One region of the Priestia sp. SIMBA_032 genome, then DNA from elsewhere that is predicted to be linked to it. Evidence: riboswitches for the same ligand, from Rfam matches in the RefSeq annotation. Region 1 holds a riboswitch; the other holds the start of a gene.
The links. Region 1 has a riboswitch for S-adenosylmethionine ahead of SB717_RS03160 (hypothetical protein). Riboswitches for the same ligand answer to the same signal wherever they lie in the genome.
Positions count from the first base shown of each region.

Region 2: it holds a riboswitch for S-adenosylmethionine, as region 1 does, so the genes downstream of both, SB717_RS20870 (phosphoadenylyl-sulfate reductase) here and SB717_RS03160 (hypothetical protein) in region 1, are expected to answer to the same signal.

Region 1 covers NZ_JAWRXD010000001.1:623,757-633,209, reverse strand. The annotation lists gene SB717_RS03190 (YmaF family protein) at 1-26, opposite strand, end outside; partial or broken gene SB717_RS03185 (DUF1259 domain-containing protein) at 288-693, shown strand; gene SB717_RS03180 (M48 family metallopeptidase) at 883-1,635, opposite strand; gene SB717_RS03175 (hypothetical protein) at 1,938-2,132, shown strand; gene SB717_RS03170 (GNAT family N-acetyltransferase) at 2,335-2,841, shown strand; gene SB717_RS03165 (amidohydrolase) at 2,889-4,043, shown strand; SAM riboswitch class I at 4,107-4,208, shown strand; gene SB717_RS03160 (hypothetical protein) at 4,277-4,519, shown strand; gene SB717_RS03155 (M20/M25/M40 family metallo-hydrolase) at 4,986-6,608, shown strand; gene SB717_RS03150 (VOC family protein) at 6,627-7,424, opposite strand; gene SB717_RS03145 (CotG/ExsB N-terminal domain-containing protein) at 7,578-7,970, opposite strand; gene SB717_RS03140 (GNAT family N-acetyltransferase) at 8,091-8,537, shown strand; gene SB717_RS03135 (MFS transporter) at 8,698-9,453, opposite strand, start outside.
Region 2 covers NZ_JAWRXD010000006.1:302,375-311,827, forward strand. The annotation lists gene SB717_RS20840 (hypothetical protein) at 60-308, shown strand; gene SB717_RS20845 (glucose-6-phosphate isomerase) at 554-1,903, shown strand; gene SB717_RS20850 (YugN-like family protein) at 2,004-2,408, shown strand; gene SB717_RS20855 (potassium channel family protein) at 2,418-3,206, opposite strand; gene SB717_RS20860 (VOC family protein) at 3,274-3,657, opposite strand; gene cdaS (sporulation-specific diadenylate cyclase CdaS) at 3,755-4,381, opposite strand; SAM riboswitch class I at 4,695-4,797, shown strand; gene SB717_RS20870 (phosphoadenylyl-sulfate reductase) at 5,052-5,765, shown strand; gene cysP (sulfate permease) at 5,785-6,864, shown strand; gene sat (sulfate adenylyltransferase) at 6,917-8,068, shown strand; gene cysC (adenylyl-sulfate kinase) at 8,081-8,680, shown strand; gene cobA (uroporphyrinogen-III C-methyltransferase) at 8,772-9,453, shown strand, end outside.

The sequences.
Region 1 (9,453 bases):
AAATCGTCTTTTCCTATTTTCTTCATTCTACTTCCTCCTATAAATTCAATTAAAATAAACTGTTTAAGTAAATTCTAAAGTCTTTAAATAGGCATCTGAATGTTTCTTTTTAGTTGAATTCAAAAATACATGCTATTGATATGAGCAAATAAAAATAAATATGACTTTTTATCGTTTATATCTATAAAACGGGCAGATTTTCTGTGTGATTTGTCGTTTCTAATTGATGGATTTTACATACATTTATTAAGGAAGGACAAGTTAGTGGAAGAGAGGAAGTCAGCATAATGAGTTGGGAAAATAAAAAGAGTCTATGTCAGGAGTTTGCGAGAATTCTAGGTGGACAAGACAGTTTAGATGAAAATGGCGTTTGTTTGGTACAAAAATTTCGGACGATTCGTTTTAAAATTTTAGGGCGTCCAACACGCTCTCCATTAGTACTCCTCAATTTTTCACTTTTGAAGATTTAGACAGCAAAGGAAGGGCGCTAAATCTAGGTGAAACCGTGCTTTGCAATAAGAGGTAAATCCATTATTAACGGAGCTTAGAAAAAGGGATATTAAGGTTACGGCCGTTCACAACCATTGGCTATTTGAAGAGCCGAGAGCAATGTATATGCACTTTGAATCCGTAGAACCACCGTTAGATTTTGTAAGAAAAATAAGAGAAGCATTTAAAGTATTAAAAGGGTAAAAATCAGGTTTTTATAGAATGAAACATAAGGTTAATAAAACTTTAAACATGTATATTATATATTGATTTATAAACTGCACTTGAATGAACCCGTCAGGTTAACTGACTTTTGAGCAGTGAAATTATTCGAGTACTTCTATCCAAATAAAAAAAGCACGCGTTCGCCGCGTGCTTTTTTTATGTATAAACTTAAAATGCGTTTAGGGAGTTATCGCTTAACCACTGTTTGCGTTCAGCTGCATCTTCGAATAACTCATCTGCATTTGTAAATTGAGAAGCAATGACATATTCAATTGTTGCAAGAGGAGCTGTTAGCAAACGCCAGTTTAACACGATTGTATTATCTTGAGTCGTAGCGTATTCTTCACCTAACTCGTCCCACTTAACAGATTCAGGAGCATTGTCTGCTGCTTTTTTAACAGATTTCAAAGCTTCTTGGAATTTTTCACCAGCGCGGCCTTGGTACCATTCTGTTAATAGTTGTCCAATACCTTCATTTGTTTGCTGCTCGTTCCAGCTTTCAGGTACTGTAGCAATGAATTTTGCACGGAATGTCATTTCAGCCTTTGCTACATCTCCACGAACGATGTTTAAGCGGTATTGACGTCCTAGGTAAGGGAATTTGTCTCCTTCTTCAAAAGAACCAGTTTTAGCTGCAGAAGCTGCTGCTTTAGGAGCCTCTTTTTTAGCTGTTTCTTTTTTTACTGCTTCTTTCTTTGGAGCAGCTGGCTTTTCCTCAGCTGGTTGTGAACCGTTTAGTTGTTTTAAAATCCATGTTGCTTTGCGTGCGATGATTGAACGCACATTGTTTTCATTAAGACCTCTCGGGATAATAACTTTTACCCCTTCTTTGTCACAAATTTGCACCGTGATATCGGTTCTATTTGGAACGACTTCAATTTTGTAGTCAATTGTTTGATTGCCTGTTTGATACGTATACATAAAATTTTTCGTACTCCTTTCTACAAATCTTCATTTTATAAGCAAAGGTAGAGTTTGGTCAAATGAAAGAATAATCAGACAGTTATCAACTGCTGTTGCAGCGCCTTGCAGAATGATATGTATTCCAATATTTAGTGGAAAAGCGCCAATAATAATTGCTTCAATTCTTCTTTAGTTTTTACAAAAACATATAAAAATATGCCGATACTACTAATATAGATTAGACATTCTATGTCTTTAGATGGTATAGGGAATGAAAAATAAAAAAAGCGTTTCAAAGTTTACATGTGAAATGCTATTATATGATGGTCATAACACTTACTGTAATTGAAGTGACAAATTATTATCTTATTATGAAACAAGAGCAAGCAGCTTCGATTATGCTAGTGATTACATTTCTGTTTGCTTTTCTTACAACTACCGTGTTCTATTTTATCATACGTCGCTCTATAATGGCGGTTGAAAATTTAACGAAAGTAATGAAAGGGGTTTCGTAAGGGGATTTATTGATATTTGTTCAGTATAATAAACTGTAAGTATTGGTTTTTATGATAGCTTTCATAGAAAGAGATAATGAAAATTGACACGTTATAAAAGCAGTTGTATAGTGAGTACGCAAGGCGGCAGTCTGTCTTTTTTAATTCTCAGTAAACTTATAAGTTAAATAAAATATTTAAGCACTACATAGGAGGCGAAGAGATGAAAAATGAATTCCGTTTGGCAACAAATGACGACGCAGATAACTTATTGAACTTGACTCTACAAGCATATAAGCCTATTCGAGAGCTAGGCATTCCTTTCTTAGCAGCTACTGCTGATCTTGCTCTTGTTAAGAAAAATATTTCTCAAAACCTTTGCTATGTATATGAAGAAGATAAAAGAATCGCTGCAACTGTATCTATACGAATGCCTTGGGGAGAACATCCAGGTCCGTTTGCTGTTCCGCATCTTTGGTGGTTTGCAGTGGACCCGTCGTTTGTCAGGAAAGGCGTTGGTTCTAAGCTGCTGCATCTAGTAGAGGAAGAGATAATAAAAAATATGTTTAAATCACCAGGTGTGTCTTTAGGAACAGCAAAAGAACATCCTTGGTTAGTTGAGATGTATGAACGAAAAGGATATGTTCAAGCTAAAGAAAAGCACCTTGCAGAAGGTTATACGACCCTATTTCTTTATAAAAAATTCAATGAGGTACACTCTTTGTCGTAAAAGATAGAGAGGTGATCCAAATTAAGGAATGTGAAAGAGTGATAAATATGACAGATCAATTACTGCTAAATGAGTTAATAGACATACGCCGTGAGCTGCACCGGTTTCCAGAACTTTCAATGAAAGAATATGAAACAACTAAACGTATTAAAAAGTGGTTAAAGCACTATGATATGTCTATAGCGGATACATTCCATTTAGACGTAGGAACAGTAGCAGAAATTGTGGGAGGAAAGCCGGGACCTACTATCGCAATTCGAGCTGATATTGATGCGCTGCCAATTGAAGAAAAAACCAATCTGCCATTTGCATCTGAAGTAAACGGAGTTATGCACGCATGTGGCCATGATTTTCATACGGCTTCTATAATCGGAGCAGCCATTCTTCTTAAAGAACGTCAGCAGGAGCTTTGCGGTACGGTACGGTTTATCTTTCAACCGGCCGAAGAAACGGCTTCTGGGGCAAAAATGCTAGTTGAAAAAGGTGTGCTCGAAGGAGTAGAAGCGATATTTGGGATGCATAACAAACCGGATCTTCCTGTAGGAACCATTGGTATCAAATCGGGACCTTTAATGGCAAGCGTTGATCGTTTTGAAATTGACGTCAAAGGAGTAGGAGGTCACGCGGGCATCCCTGAAAAAACAGTAGATCCGATTGCTGCTGCTGGTCAAATTGTTACTAGTTTACAAACCATTGTCAGCCGTAATCTCAGCCCATTTCAAAATGTTGTTGTCAGCATAACTCAAATCCATGGAGGGAGCTCGTGGAACGTCATTCCTGACAAAGTAACGCTTGAAGGAACGGTGCGTACCTTTCAAGAAGAAGCGAGAGAAAAAATACCAGGTCTTATGAAACGAACTGCTGAAGGGATTGGAGCAGCTTTAGGGGCTTCAGTAGACGTTAAATGGTATCCATATCTTCCTGTAGTAAACAATGATGATACGCTGGAAAAACTGGCTACTAAAGCGGCGGAGGATCTCAGTTACCAAGTCGTAGAAGCTGAACAATCGCCTGGAGGAGAAGATTTTGCCGTATATCAGCAGCATGTACCAGGATTTTTTGTATGGATGGGTACAGCTGGAGAATATGAATGGCACCATCCATCTTTTTCATTAAATGAAGAGGCATTACTTGTAGCAGCTTCTTATTTTGCTAATCTAAGCTTCCATTTTTTGAATTCATTCCATTGCCAAAAAAATTAAAATATTTTTATTTTTCTATTTACGCGGATGGAATTGTTTGATAAAATAAATTTTAAATTAAAAAAGTTATCACGAGTGGACGAGAGATCTGGCTCTTTGACTCCACAGCAACCTACGAATGTAAGGTGCTCCTACCAGCAAAGCATGTGCTTTGGGTGATAAAACGGGTGAAAAACTCATTTTGCATCAAAGCAAAATGAGTTTTTTTTATTTTTCTAAAAGGAGAGGGTTTTATGAGTCATACAGCAGTTGCAGCATATACAGGAGAGAAAGCATTAAAGGAAGCCGTGAAATTATTAGGAAAGCATTATGAAGTAGCTTATCGTGAATTAGAAACATTTTACGAAATTGTGGTCGAAAACCAAGTTCGTACATATGCTGTAGGCATAGATATTAAAGATGTACAAAAAGCAAATGAACTAGAAATTTATTCATCATGCTGTTCTAAGCTTGAGCGAGTAGGCTGTCTGTTATAGAAGTCTGCTCGCGCCTCTATTTTTTAAGTATTTTTAAATAGAAAGCATGTTCTTTGACAACCGAAGAATCTGGTGGGTATAATCATTACTCACTAGGTTTTAAAATTAATCATAAATTGTCGAAATTTTTACACAAATTAAAGGTTACATTCGAAATGAATTGTGGTATGTTATAAAACAAGAATATTTTATGAAAGGAGCATTGAAATGGAAATGTCTCTTGAACATGGAAACGATGCAGGAAGCGAACAGCTTATTGATCGTATCCTAGACTTTTTAGAAGATGACGAAAAGTAAAAAAAAGAGTGTGCGGTGCTAGCCCTAGCCGCGCACTCTTTTTTTATCATGTGCGTCAAGGCAGCGCATACTATGATACATAGAGATAGAATGAAAGGGTCTCTGTCAAAGGGATTGACGAATCGTTTTGTTTGATGGAAAATTTAGAAAAAGGAAAGAGATGAAGGGCATGTCGAACAAAACATCTTTGTATCAAACAAAAGAACAGTTAAAGAAGCTTGTAAGCGAATTGGTTTCTATACCTAGCGTTACAGGAACGATGGCAGAAGTGGAAATGGCTGAAGCGATAGCGTCGTATTTATTGAAGCTGCCTTACTTTCAAAAAAACGAGCAAGTTAAGCTTCATTCAACAGGAGACGGGCGATCGATTGTCACAGCTTTTGTTGAAGGGAAAAATACAAATAAAACAGTTGTATTAGTAAGTCATTACGATGTAGTGGATGTACAAGATTATGGACAGTGGCAAAAGGATGCTTTTCACGCTGATACGTTAACGAATACTTTTTATAACCATATGGAACAAGTTCCGGCGTACGTACAAAAAGATATGATAAAAGGAGACTGGCTTTTTGGCCGTGGAACGATGGACATGAAAGCAGGTATTGCCCTGCATATCAGTATGATTGAACGAGCATGCAACGGAGAGTTTGACGGAAACATCCTGCTGCTGTCAGTGCCGGATGAAGAAGTAAATTCGCTTGGAATGAGAAAAGCAGTGCCTGTTCTTTTAGAACTTGCGCGCCAACATCAGCTGGATTTTTCTCTCATGCTAAATGCAGAACCAGTGTTCAGCCGCTATCCTGGAGATCAAACGAACTATGTGTACTCAGGGTCGATTGGGAAAATCATGCCAAGCTTTTTGTGTTATGGAAAAGAAACTCACGTAGGGGAACCGCTAGCTGGTTTGAATGCTAATTTACTAGCTTCTTATTTAACAAAAGAAATAGAATTAAACGTTGATTTTTGCGAAAAAGTAAGAGATGAAACGAGTCCACCTCCTACGGTGCTGATACAAAAAGATTTAAAAGAAGAGTATTCAGTTCAAGTTCCGCATTCAGCCGTTGTATTGTTTAATTTATTTATGTTAAACCGCTCTCTTAAAGAGGTGACAGATCTGCTGTTGAAATCGGCTGACAAAGCAGCTTTGAATGTAAAAAAACATTATAATAAAGCCGCTAGGCAGTACGCTGCGGGAATGGAGGGTTCATCTCTTGACGTGAATGTATGGACGTATGAAGAACTTTATACTCATGCAGTCAAACAGCACGGTGAAAAATATGTGCAAGAAATGGAAGAAGCACTTTTGGCACAAGAAGATAATGACAGAAATAAAACCATTAAATTAGTAAACTCTTTAGCTGGTTTATGTAAAGAAGCAGCTCCGATGATAGTCTTATTTTTTACGCCGCCTTTTTATCCGGCCGTTTGTTCACATGATGATCCGTTTGTACAAGGGATTTTATCAAACGTACAGGCAACTGCCAAAGAGCAATTTCAAGTGGAGCTAGTTGAACAAAGTTATTTTGGCGGAATTTCAGATTTAAGCTATGCCAGCCTGCAGCATCCGCTTCATACATTTAATACGTTAGTAGTGAATATGCCGCTATGGAATAAAGGGTATCATATCCCGCTAGAAGAGCTAGAAGAGCTAGAGGAGCTGAAGATGCCGGTGCTGAACATTGGACCGCTGGGAAGAGATGCACATCAATGGACCGAAAGATTAGACGTTCAGTATTCCTTTGAAATTTTGCCTCACTTCATTTATCAAGCTATAAAAGAAGCACAGAAATAAACATCCGTCAGCGGATGTTTATTTGTTAAATTTAAAAGAAGCTCCTTGTACGGTAATTTGTTGCGATGTTAGAGCGTGATCCAATTCAACCAACAATGGACGTTCTCCAACTTTTTTTAATGTATTATGGACAACGCCTTGTGTTCCGCTGCAAAAAATAAGGTTTCCTCCATTGACATATAGTTTTTGACAACGTGTATCAAGTAAAGAGTCTTTGTAGATTTCGCCAGCCTGAACGTCCAGCAGTTTTGTCCATTTGCCGATGGATTCTTCAAGGTTATGTACAGCACAGTAAATGTTTTTTAGCTGCAGCTGACCGGCTTGATGGGAAGAAAGAGCCGCTAGCTTTGGCTTGCGTTTTTCTTCTGGTTCACCCCACTCAATAAAGAAAGGAAAAGGGAGGGCATCATGGTCATCTTCAATAAAACACATTTGCCATTGAAGCCTTTCTCCGTGATTAGCTTGACGAGACCCTGCTACAGGGCCTTTTACAGTGTAGCCCTTGTCTTTAAGCTCGGTTATGAGCAAATCCATATCATCTGTACGAAGGGCAAATCGCCCAAAATGACCAAACGGCGTATGTTCGTTAACAAGCTGCTGAATAAGATCATTATCTGTAACTGTTTGAGCTAATGCGATATCTGTGAGCCCAAGCCACTCAATATAGCTCAGGTGAAAATAAGCCAACGTGTTAAAAGTGCCCCATTTTTCATGGGTACCGCCTTTAATAACATTTATTCCGTATTCGTTTAGTTCTTTCTGAGCGCTAATAGGATCAGGTGAAAAATGAACAAGGTGATCAAAAGATAAGTGCATGGATAGTCCTCCTTTTAAGAGAAATGCTTTCCATTATTATACTTTATTTTCTCTTTCAAGAAGAGCAAAACGAATGATTATGTAGAATGTAAAATAGAGATTTTAAAAAAAGCAAGCCGTGTACGTTTGAGACTCGACTTGCTTTTGAGTTATTTAGCGGCGGCAACCATGTCCTTTAAAGCAGCAGCCCAATGATTTATTAAACCATGGATATGAGCAGCACGGTGAACCGCATTGACAGCGGCGAGTAGAGCGATAAGTAGAACAACGGCTAGAGCGGCGAGTAGAACGGCGAGTAGAGCGACAAGTAGAACGACGGCTAGAGCGGCGAGTAGAACGGCGAGTAGAACGGCGAGTAGAGCGGCGAGTAGAGCGATAAGTAGAACGACGGCTAGAGCGGCGAGTAGAGCGATAAGTAGAACGACGGCTAGAACGTCTTCTAGAACTTTTACGTCGAGAAGTTGGTTCTTGATACATAAATGTTTCGAGCTCCGTACAAGAGAGAGATTCTGCTGCTTCTCTAATTTTTTGAGCAGTGATATGCATACAAACACCTCCTTAGGATCTAATCAGGTAGTACATAATACAATATGTACAAGGAAGGCGTTTGGATATAGTGAAAACATGGAATTTGTCTAAATTCACGAATGAAATGGAGTGGGTTTCATGCTTCAAATCCTAGAACATAAAAGAGTGGACATCGCTCTTCAAATAGTAGCTGTGCAAGTAGAAGCTTATCAAGAAGAAGCAAGGCTCATTGGTTTTTCAGACATTCCTCAGCTTACAGAAAGCAAAGAAGATATTATGAAAAGCAAGGAAGTGTTTATCGGAGAAATGATTGAAGGTAAGCTAGCTGGCGTGCTGTCGTTTGAAAAAGAAAATGAGCGATTAACCATTTGCCGTCTTGTTGTGGGTCCTCGGTACTTTCGAAAAGGGGTGGGCAGCCGTCTTTTAACACATGTATTCCAAAGATATTCGAAATGTGAATATATCGTGTCGACAGCCGAACGAAATACACCTGCTATTAAGCTGTACGAAGCTCATCGGTTTTCCATTATAAAACGCACTGCAGCTGCTGATAATCTTGTGTTAGTAACGATGAAAAGAGATTGAGACATAACGAAATCAATTCAATCTAAAGATGAACAAATGGGATACATGAAAACTACGTTTACCATACCAATGAAAAGATCCGAACGCGTTGGATTCTTTATCAAGAATCTCGATTCATCGTTCGGATCTTCCTTTAACTAAAATACTTCTGTCCCGGCCTCTACGATGACAGTGTTTGCTCAGAATAATCTAGAGCTGTATGACGCTGAATCAGCAGTAAAGCAGCTAAAGTGACAACAGCTCCGATAATAAAAGGCAGCGTCATATTGAGTTTAAAGGCAAATGCACCAAGCAGAGGACCAAAAATACGCCCTAAGCTATCCATTGAGGCGGTTAGCCCCGAAGCAGAGCCATATCCTACTTTGGTTCTTATCGTAATTAATGAGAGGACACAAGGACGAATAAGGGCATTTCCTGCTGTAAATATGCACAGAAATAAGGTAGCATTAGCAGCACTAGAAGATAACAAAATAGACGTAAATCCTATTGCTGAAACTAATAAACCAATGACCATCAGCTTTTTTTCATTTCCTTTTTTAAATCGCTGCAGCACACCGCCTTGAATCAGCGCTTGAGTTAAACCGCTCGCCATAAACATCCATCCGATTGTCGTAGGAGTAGCATTAATTTTCGCTATTTGAAAAAATTGAAAAGTAGCTTCTAAACCAGCGAGCGTAAAAGTCGCTAAAAATGAAAGAACATATAAATACTTCATAGCTCCTTGAAAATCTGACGTGAAGTCATGCCATCTCGATGTCTGTACTTTATCAGCAGATTCTTTTCGTAAAGATTCTTTTAACGTAAAGAATGAGAACGCTGTCATAATCAGTGACAAGATACCAGAGATAACGAAGGGAACAAACAAGCCGAAAGATGAAAGGACGCCGCCTAATGCCGGTCCAAAAATAAAGCCTAA
Region 2 (9,453 bases), on a different contig from region 1:
ATTTTTTTTGACGTATAAAAATCATGCGGAATTGTCACTCTAAGAGTGAGGTGATGGAAATGTATAGGAAACAAATAGCCATCAGTTTTCTCATTTTTACCGCACTATGTATCAGTGGATTTGTGCTGAATAATCACTTAGAAATGAAAGAAGAAAACAGGATGCTGCTTACTTCTAAAAACGAAGCAGAAAATTCCATATCAATAGACTCTTCCCTGTTAAAAGCCTCTTATAAACCGAGACAATATGTAAAGATAGGTGAAATGAACTATATTGCACCATCAGGTAAGCAAATAAAAAACGATTGAAGACCACTCTTTAGTCGCTTTTTATTTGCTTATTATTTGTGTAATCGTACATGAATTACGTTCTGTAATCGAAGAACATTAGTTGACTTCATAACTGAATTTATCGTTAAATAAAAGGGTACATACAATGATTGCAGTTTCAACAAACTATAATGATTGTGTCAAACTGTAAGTGGATTCACTTGAATTCAGCTAACAGTTTCGATAAAGTGGAAAATAAAGATATTTTAATGGAGGAACAGATTATGACACATGTTCGTTTTGATTATTCAAACGCGTTATCATTTTTTGGTGAACATGAACTTACATACTTACGTGATGCCGTGAAAGTAGCTCACCATTCAATTCATGAGAAAACAGGTGCTGGGAACGACTTTTTAGGATGGGTAGACCTTCCTACGGAGTATGACAAAGAAGAATTTGCACGCATTCAAAAAAGTGCAGAAAAAATTAAATCTGATTCAGATGTATTAATTGTTATCGGTATTGGAGGATCTTACTTAGGTGCTCGTGCTGCTATTGAAATGCTTCAGCATTCATTCTATAACACATTATCAAAAGAACAGCGTAAAACTCCGCAAGTTATTTTTGCTGGTAACAACATCAGCTCAACATACATGAAAGACTTAATGGATGTTTTACAAGATAAAGATTTCTCTATTAATGTTATTTCAAAATCCGGCACAACAACAGAACCGGCGATTGCTTTCCGTATCTTCCGTAAATTATTAGAAGAGAAATACGGCAAAGAAGAAGCACGCAAGCGTATTTATGCAACAACAGATAAAGCGCGCGGCGCATTAAAAACATTAGCAGACGAAGAAGGTTATGAAACATTTGTTATTCCAGATGATGTAGGCGGCCGTTATTCGGTATTAACAGCGGTTGGCTTATTACCAATTGCTGCTGCAGGCCTTGATATCGAACAAATGATGAAAGGTGCAGCTGATGCTCAAGAAGCATTCTCATCATCAGAGCTAGAAGAAAACCCAGCTTATCAATATGCTGTAGCTCGTAATGTTCTTTATAATAAAGGAAAAACAATTGAAATGCTGATTAACTATGAGCCAGCTCTTCAATACTTTGCTGAATGGTGGAAACAGTTATTTGGTGAAAGTGAAGGAAAAGACCAAAAAGGTATTTACCCTTCATCTGCTAACTTCTCAACGGACCTTCATTCTTTAGGTCAATATGTACAAGAAGGTCGTCGTGATATTTTTGAAACAATTGTACAAGTTCAAGATTCTCGTCATGAGCTAACAATTGAAGAAGATGCAGCGGACTTAGATGGACTAAATTACTTAGCTGGTGAAACAGTTGACTTTGTAAACAAAAAAGCATTCCAAGGTACAATGCTTGCTCACACAGACGGAGGCGTTCCAAACTTAGTTGTAAACATTCCGGCGTTAGATGAGTATACGTTTGGATATGTTGTATACTTCTTCGAAAAAGCATGCGCAATCAGCGGCTATTTATTAGGAGTAAATCCGTTCGATCAGCCTGGAGTAGAAGCGTATAAAGTAAATATGTTTGCTCTTCTTGGAAAACCTGGTTTTGAAGAGAAAAAAGCAGAATTAGAAAAGCGTTTGAAATAAATAAAAAGTTCACCTTCTTGTTAGAAGGTGAACTTTTTTGCTTTTGAGATAAAGGATAAAAAGCTGGAAAAAGGATATGTTAAAACAGAGGAGGGATAAGATGATTGAATTATCTTCAAGATTAGACGGCACATTATTCAAGCTTTATGAATTAGAAAAAACGCTTAAGCCGCTTGGGTATAACATTGGAGGGAATTGGGACTATGATCACGGTTCATTCGACTATAAGATGAATGATGAAGTCGGCTATCAGTTTTTGCGCATCCCGTTTACAGCTACGAATGGAGAACTGGATTCTAAAGGAACAACGGTACAGATTGGTACGCCATTTTTACTTTCACATAAGTATCAAATTGGCCTAGATGACAATGTTCACAATGGAAACGTGGGTGCTTCATTTAACCAGTTTGCAGAACCCCAAGACGCAGACGCTTCATTTCCAGAAAAGTATATCAGCTTAGGAGAAGAGCTAATTAGAGAGGCAGAAGAGGCGCTGCTTCAGTAATTGAAGGGACTATTCTTTTCTTAAACTCTCTAATTTTTTCACAAAAATATGTTCGTACATGACCTGACTAATCAACTCGTTTGTTTTAATCATTTCATTTACCCCCAAATTTTGCGCATTTTGAATATGCTTTTTTGTTAACAGTTCAACGATGCTGTAAATAGAAGGGTTCAATCCTTGCAGAGCGACTAGCGTAACAATCGTATTCATGTCTGCATATTCTTCTGTCTTATGCTGATCCGCAGTAATAAGCACTTTTTTTGCGCACCGAGCATTGGCAAGTTCTAATACCTCATAGTGAGATGGACTTCCTTTAATAAAATGAACGCGATCACAGATCATGGGGTTTTTAGTCAGAGAATCGTCGATAAGAACAATGTCTTCTTTATGAAATGCGTCGCGATAAGACTCTAACACGAGTTTGGCGCGCTCATTCCACCCCACAATGATGAAGTGATCTTTTCCATAAAACTTTAAATTCCCTTCCAAATAAGCGCTCTCAGCGGAAACAGCAATTTTAGAAAGCGTGACAAAATAAGTAGTAATAAATCCCGTTCCAACCAGGACTAAAATAATTGCAGCTAACCTTCCAATCGTAGTGGTGGGAGCAAAATCACCGTACCCTATAGTAGAGATTGTAATAATAACCCACCAAATTCCTTCAAACACATTCCCAAACGTTTGCGGCTCTAAGAAATGTATAAGCATGCCGAAAAGTAAAACAAGACAGCCGATAATAAAAAGAAGCCGCACTAAAATAGAACGACGAAAAAGTCGAAATAATAGCCATTCCATCATAAAAAAACCTCCAGTGATTAGTCATAGCCACAGTATGACCATTTTTCACTGAAGGTATAAGATATCTTTATCTTTTTACTTCGTAATATTCAATCCATTCTTTGTCTGGACCGTAGAAAAATAAGTATCTTGCTCCATTTGGCAAAGTTACAATGTTTTCTTCCACAAATGAAATGCCTGCTGATTTTAAACGCTCAAACTCTTCTTCAATTCCGTCTACTGCCAGCGCAAAATGATGAACTTTACCTTCATTAGGTAAGCTTGAGTTATACCCTTGAATTAACTCTACGATTACATTTCCTTCTAAGCCTAGAAAAGCTAGCTTCAAAGACGGATCGGTATGTGGCAGTGTTTCGATGAGCTCTAGTCCCACTTTTTGTGTATAGAACTCAATAGATTCTTCTATGTCCTTTACTTGAACGCCTACATGTTCAAATTTTAAAATTGCCATATGCATCACCCGTATCTATAGTATGTAAAAACTATGAAATATATTAAAGAGAAAGGGTAGAGAAGTCAAGATAGGGCTGCTTGTCAGGAAAGGGCTCTTAAATCATATTTTTGCTGGAGTGAATAGGGTAGAGGCTTCCATCAAGAGCAAACGAAATTTTACCTGTTTCTTCGGATACAACTAAAATTAATGCATCCGACTTTTCTGACATTCCAATGGCTGCACGGTGACGTGTTCCCAATTTTTTGTTCGTTGAAATAATAGACGAGAGAGGTAAAACATTAGCAGCTGAAATAAGCTGATTATTTCTAATTAGGACGGCTCCGTCATGTAAGGGTGTCCCTGGATAGAACAGTGTCTCAACTAGCGTAGCGCTGACAGGAGCTTGAATAGGCATTCCTTTTTGAATAAGAGGGTCTACATTTTGTTCCCGTTCAATGACAATTAAAGCGCCGTGACGTTTCTCAGAAAGGTTATGAATAGCTAAGGACAGAGCAGCATATTCAAATGTATAAGGCGATAAGTAATGACGCAAGTAATAAGAGGCGGCCGTAGCTTGAACATCTTGAAATAACCTTCTCATCTCCTCAAAATCACATAGGATACAATGATCACTCGTGTCTAAATGTTTAATTAAATTAGAGGCTTCAGTTGAAATCTGCTGTAAATATGTTCGCACATTATTTTTAATTGTATCGTCTAATTGAAAGGGTTGTCTCTCCATCTTATATAGCTCCTATCTGTCAGTCAGTGTTATCTGTAATGTGTGCTAATGTGGGTGAATTATCCGTAAAGCTTATAAATCCCTTATTAATTTTATAGGGAGGTTTTGCGTTTTATTTAGCAAGAGAATATAAAAAGTTGGAGAAAAAAGAAAGCGTTTTATAAACTGATATGTTCACATTTGGTTTAAATTTACATATGTTGTTTTAAATAAAAGTATAGATATTTCTGTGAATTTAAAGTATAGTTTTCTTATCGGATATATGATTTTTAATGTTGACAAATATTCTAAATATGCTAAAATTTTTAAAAAATGCTTATCAAGAGTGGTGGAGGGATCTGGCCCGCTGAACCCCGGCAACCTGCTTAGCAAGGTGCTAATTCCAGCAAAGTGTGGATCATTTTGAAAGATAAGGTGAAAATTTATTGCCTACCCAGTCTTTCAATATGGAAGACTTTTTATTTTGATATAGCGCAAGCGATAATTTAAGGAGGGACATTAATGACTGTAACCCCCGACTTAAAACAAATCTTTGAGCACGTGGAAGCAAAGTAAGAATTAAATAGTTTCGCTGACTAGACACACTAGAGGCGGTTTTATCCAATTCTAGTGGGTAAAACCGTCTTTTTTTATTGGATAACGCGGATAACTAAGAATTGGAGTGAAGAAAATGGCAGACTTATATACGTACGAAAACTGGAGTGATACATTTCCAGAGTTCGATAGTGAAGATGAAACAAAAGGAGCCCTTTCAGCATTGCAGTGGGCGTATGATACCTATGGAGATTCAATTATTTATGCATCAAGCTTTGGTATTGAAGGAATCGTGTTAATTGATTTAATTTCAAAAGTGAAAAAAGATGCTGAAATTGTCTTTTTAGATACGGGCGTTCATTTTAAAGAAACATATGAAGTAATTGATGCAATTAAAGAACGCTTTCCTGATTTGCGTATTCATATGAAAAAACCGGATTTAACGCTTGCAGAACAAGCCGAAAAACATGGAGATGAGCTTTGGAAGAGTCAGCCTAACCTATGCTGTCAAATTCGAAAAATCATCCCGTTAAGGGAATCTCTTGCTCCTTATGATGCGTGGATTTCTGGTTTGAGACGCGAGCAGTCTGAATCCCGTGCCAACACGAATTATTTTAATAAAGATGAGAAATTCAAGAAAGTGAAAGTCTGCCCGTTAATTCATTGGTCTTGGAAAGAAGTTTGGCGCTATGTGTATAAGCATGATTTACCATATAACAAACTTCATGATCAAGGCTACCCAAGTATCGGCTGTGAGCCCTGTACCGCACCTGCCTACAATGTAGACGATTTACGTTCAGGAAGATGGGCAGGTACACAAAAAGTTGAATGCGGATTACACGAATCTTAAATACGAAAGAGCTGAATAAATGATGCTTTTATATGTTGCCTTTATCATTGCGCTTTTTTTTGCAATGAATATTGGGGCAAGCGGTGCAGCAGCTGCTATGGGCGTTTCATACGGCTCCGGTGCGATTAAAAAGCGAAGAGTAGCCCTTTTCATCTGTGCTGTAGGTATTGTGCTCGGAGCCATCATCGGAGGCGGTGAGGTGGTAAGAACCATCAGTTCAGGTATCATACCTGAAAAATTGCTGTCAGTAGAATTAGTTATTATCATTCTGGCTGCTGCAACGCTGTCACTCTTTTTCGCGAATTTAATTGGTATCCCTCTATCAACAAGTGAAGTAACGGTTGGCTCAGTTGTTGGGGTAGGAGTAGCTTATCAATCTCTGTATGTGGAAAAACTTTTAGTTGTAATGTCTTTTTGGATGATTGTTCCGCTGGTTTCATTTGTCATTGCTTTTTTGATTGGAAAAGTGATAAAACGCAGAGCCCATAAAAAGGAAGCAGAGGGAAAGTGGAAAAGAGTTTTAACGATTTTAGTTATAGCGACGGGATTCTTTGAAGCCTTCTCAGCTGGAATGAATAACGTGGCAAATGCTGTCGGTCCTCTAGTAGGAGCTGGATTAATGGATGCTACAACGGGTGTCATAGCAGGAGGATTGGCTGTGGCGCTTGGAGCTCTTTTATTAGGAGGCCGAGTTATTGAAACAAACGGAAAAAAAATTACTCGCTATTCTGTAGGAGAAGGTTGTATTATCTCGGGTACTGGTGCTTCTCTTGTTACAGCAGCTTCACTTTTTGGTTTGCCTGTACCGCTTACACAGGTCACTACGTCTTCTATTATTGGAATAGGAGCAGCGAAAACGGGATTTACGAAAGAACAGCGCGAAGTGGTCATTCAAATGTTAAAGGTTTGGGTGGTATCCCCTGTGTTTTCACTCGTAATCTCATATGTTCTTGTGAAATTAGTACTTGAAAGCGACTTATATTCATTTGTGGTGCTAGCTAGTGGCTGCATTGCCACAGCAGGTGTTCTAAGCTTAGCTAGGACGACTAGAAGAAAAAGAGCAAGCTTGCAGTCGGAAAAAGAAAAAATGACTGCGTGATTCAAGTGCTTTTTATTATATTGTGTTAATTACTTAAGGAGGATTTTACAAAATGACAACAATTCAAGCACACGGTGGAGAATTAATTAATTTATATCAACCAACATATGACTACACGTCACTAACAAAAGAAATTGAAGTAGACAACATGGCTCTAAGTGATTTAGAACTAATTGGAATTGGTGCTTACAGCCCAATTACAGGGTTTTTAGGAGAAAAAGATTATCAATCCGTTGTTGAAAATATGCGTCTAGCAGATGGAACTGTATGGAGTATTCCTATTACTCTTCCCGTAACAGAAGAGCAAGCTAAAGAATTAAACATTGGCGACAAAGTAAAACTAGTTCAAAGCGGCGTAACGTATGGTGTTCTAGAAGTCTCTGAGGTATATACACCAAATAAAGAAAAAGAAGCGGAAAATGTGTACCGCACGGCAGAACTTGCTCATCCTGGCGTGAAAAAAATGATGGAACGCCCAAATGTATACGTAGCAGGTCCAATCGTACTTGTAGAACGTACACCTAAAACGCGTTTTGAAAAGTATTACCTAGATCCAACTGAAACAAGAGCAGCATTTGAAGAACGCGGTTGGAAAACGGTTGTTGGATTCCAAACTCGTAACCCTGTTCACCGTGCGCACGAATATATTCAAAAAACAGCATTAGAAATTGTAGACGGCCTGTTCTTAAATCCACTTGTAGGAGAAACAAAGTCAGATGATATCCCAGCAGATATCCGTATGGAAAGTTATGAAGTACTTTTAGAGAACTATTATCCTAGCGATCGTGTAGCTTTGGCAGTTTTCCCTGCTGCAATGCGCTATGCTGGACCTAGAGAAGCTATTTTCCATGCAATGGTTCGAAAAAACTTTGGATGCACACATTTCATTGTAGGCCGTGACCATGCTGGTGTTGGTGACTACTATGGAACATATGACGCACAAAAAATCTTCAGTAACTTTACAGCAGATGAATTAGGAATTACACCTTTATTCTTTGAACACAGCTTCTACTGCAAGAAGTGTGAAGCGATGGCATCAACGAAAACATGCCCTCACAGCAAGGAAGATCATATGATTCTATCTGGAACAAAGGTACGTGAAATGCTTCGTAACGGAGAAGTGCCACCAAGCACATTCAGCCGTAAAGAAGTAATTGAAGTGTTAATTAAAGGATTAGCAAACCAAAAAGTATCTTCAAAATAAGGAGCGGTTGAAGTGAGCAAATCAACAAACATTACGTGGCATGATGCTGGAATTACAAAAGAGGAAAGACGCGAGCAAAACAATCATCACAGTTTTGTATTATGGTTTACCGGTCTTTCTGGTTCAGGTAAATCTACCGTGGCAAACGCAGTGGCAAAAGCGCTTTTTGATAAAAATATTCGCAATTATGTATTAGATGGTGACAATGTTCGTTTTGGCTTAAATAAGAATCTAGGGTTTTCTGCTGAAGATCGTACAGAAAATATTCGCCGTATCGGTGAGGTTTCTAAGCTGTTCGTAGACAGCGGTCAAGTGGTACTAACAGCATTTATCTCTCCATTCCAAGAAGACCGCGCTCAAGTGCGTGAGATCTTAGAGGGGAATGAATTTTTGGAAGTATACGTGGAGTGTCCGTTAGAAGAATGTGAAAAAAGAGATCCAAAAGGCCTTTACAAAAAAGCAAGAAGCGGAGAGATCCGTGATTTTACAGGAATTGATTCTCCGTATGAGTCACCGGCTAATCCTGAAGTAACAATTAATACAAGCACACAGTCTGTAGAAGAATGTGTACAAACTGTGATTGAATATTTAGCTAACCGAAAATTCATCTAAATGACAGCGGACTTTGTCCGCTGTTCTAATTCAAATTAAAATGTGGGAGCGCTGCGGAGACGTGGAAATGATGGAAGGGTGAAAGGCATTCATGGGGAAAGTATATCTAGTCGGTGCAGGACCAGGAGATCCAGATTTAATTACATTAAAAGGGTTGAAAGCAATTCAGCAAGCAGATGTTATCTTATATGATCGTTTAGTGAATAAGGACCTGCTGGAGTATGCTAAAAGTGATGCTGATATTATTTACTGCGGAAAGCTTCCAAATTATCATACCCTCAAGCAAGAAACAATCAATAACTTTTTAGTGAAATTCGCTAAAAAAGGGAAAATTGTAACGCGCTTAAAAGGCGGAGATCCCTTTGTTTTCGGACGCGGAGGGGAAGAAGCAGAAGCTCTCGTGCAACAAGGCATTTCATTTGAAATTGTTCCAGGAATTACATCAGGTATCGCAGCCGCTGCTTATGCAGGAATCCCTGTCACTCACCGGGAATACAGCGCAAGCTTTGCTTTTGTAGCAGGGCACCGTAAAGACAGCGAGCATGATGCAATCAAATGGGACAGCCTAGCCAAAGGTGTAGATACTCTTGCCATTTATATGGGAGTGAGGAACTTACCGTACATTTGTCAACAGTTAATGAAACATGGAAAAACCTCAGCTACGCCAATTGCATTGATTCACTGGGGCACATGTGAGGACCAGCGCACTGTAACTGGAACTCTTGGTACAATTGTTGATATTGTTAAAGAAGAACAAATTGAAAATCCCAGTA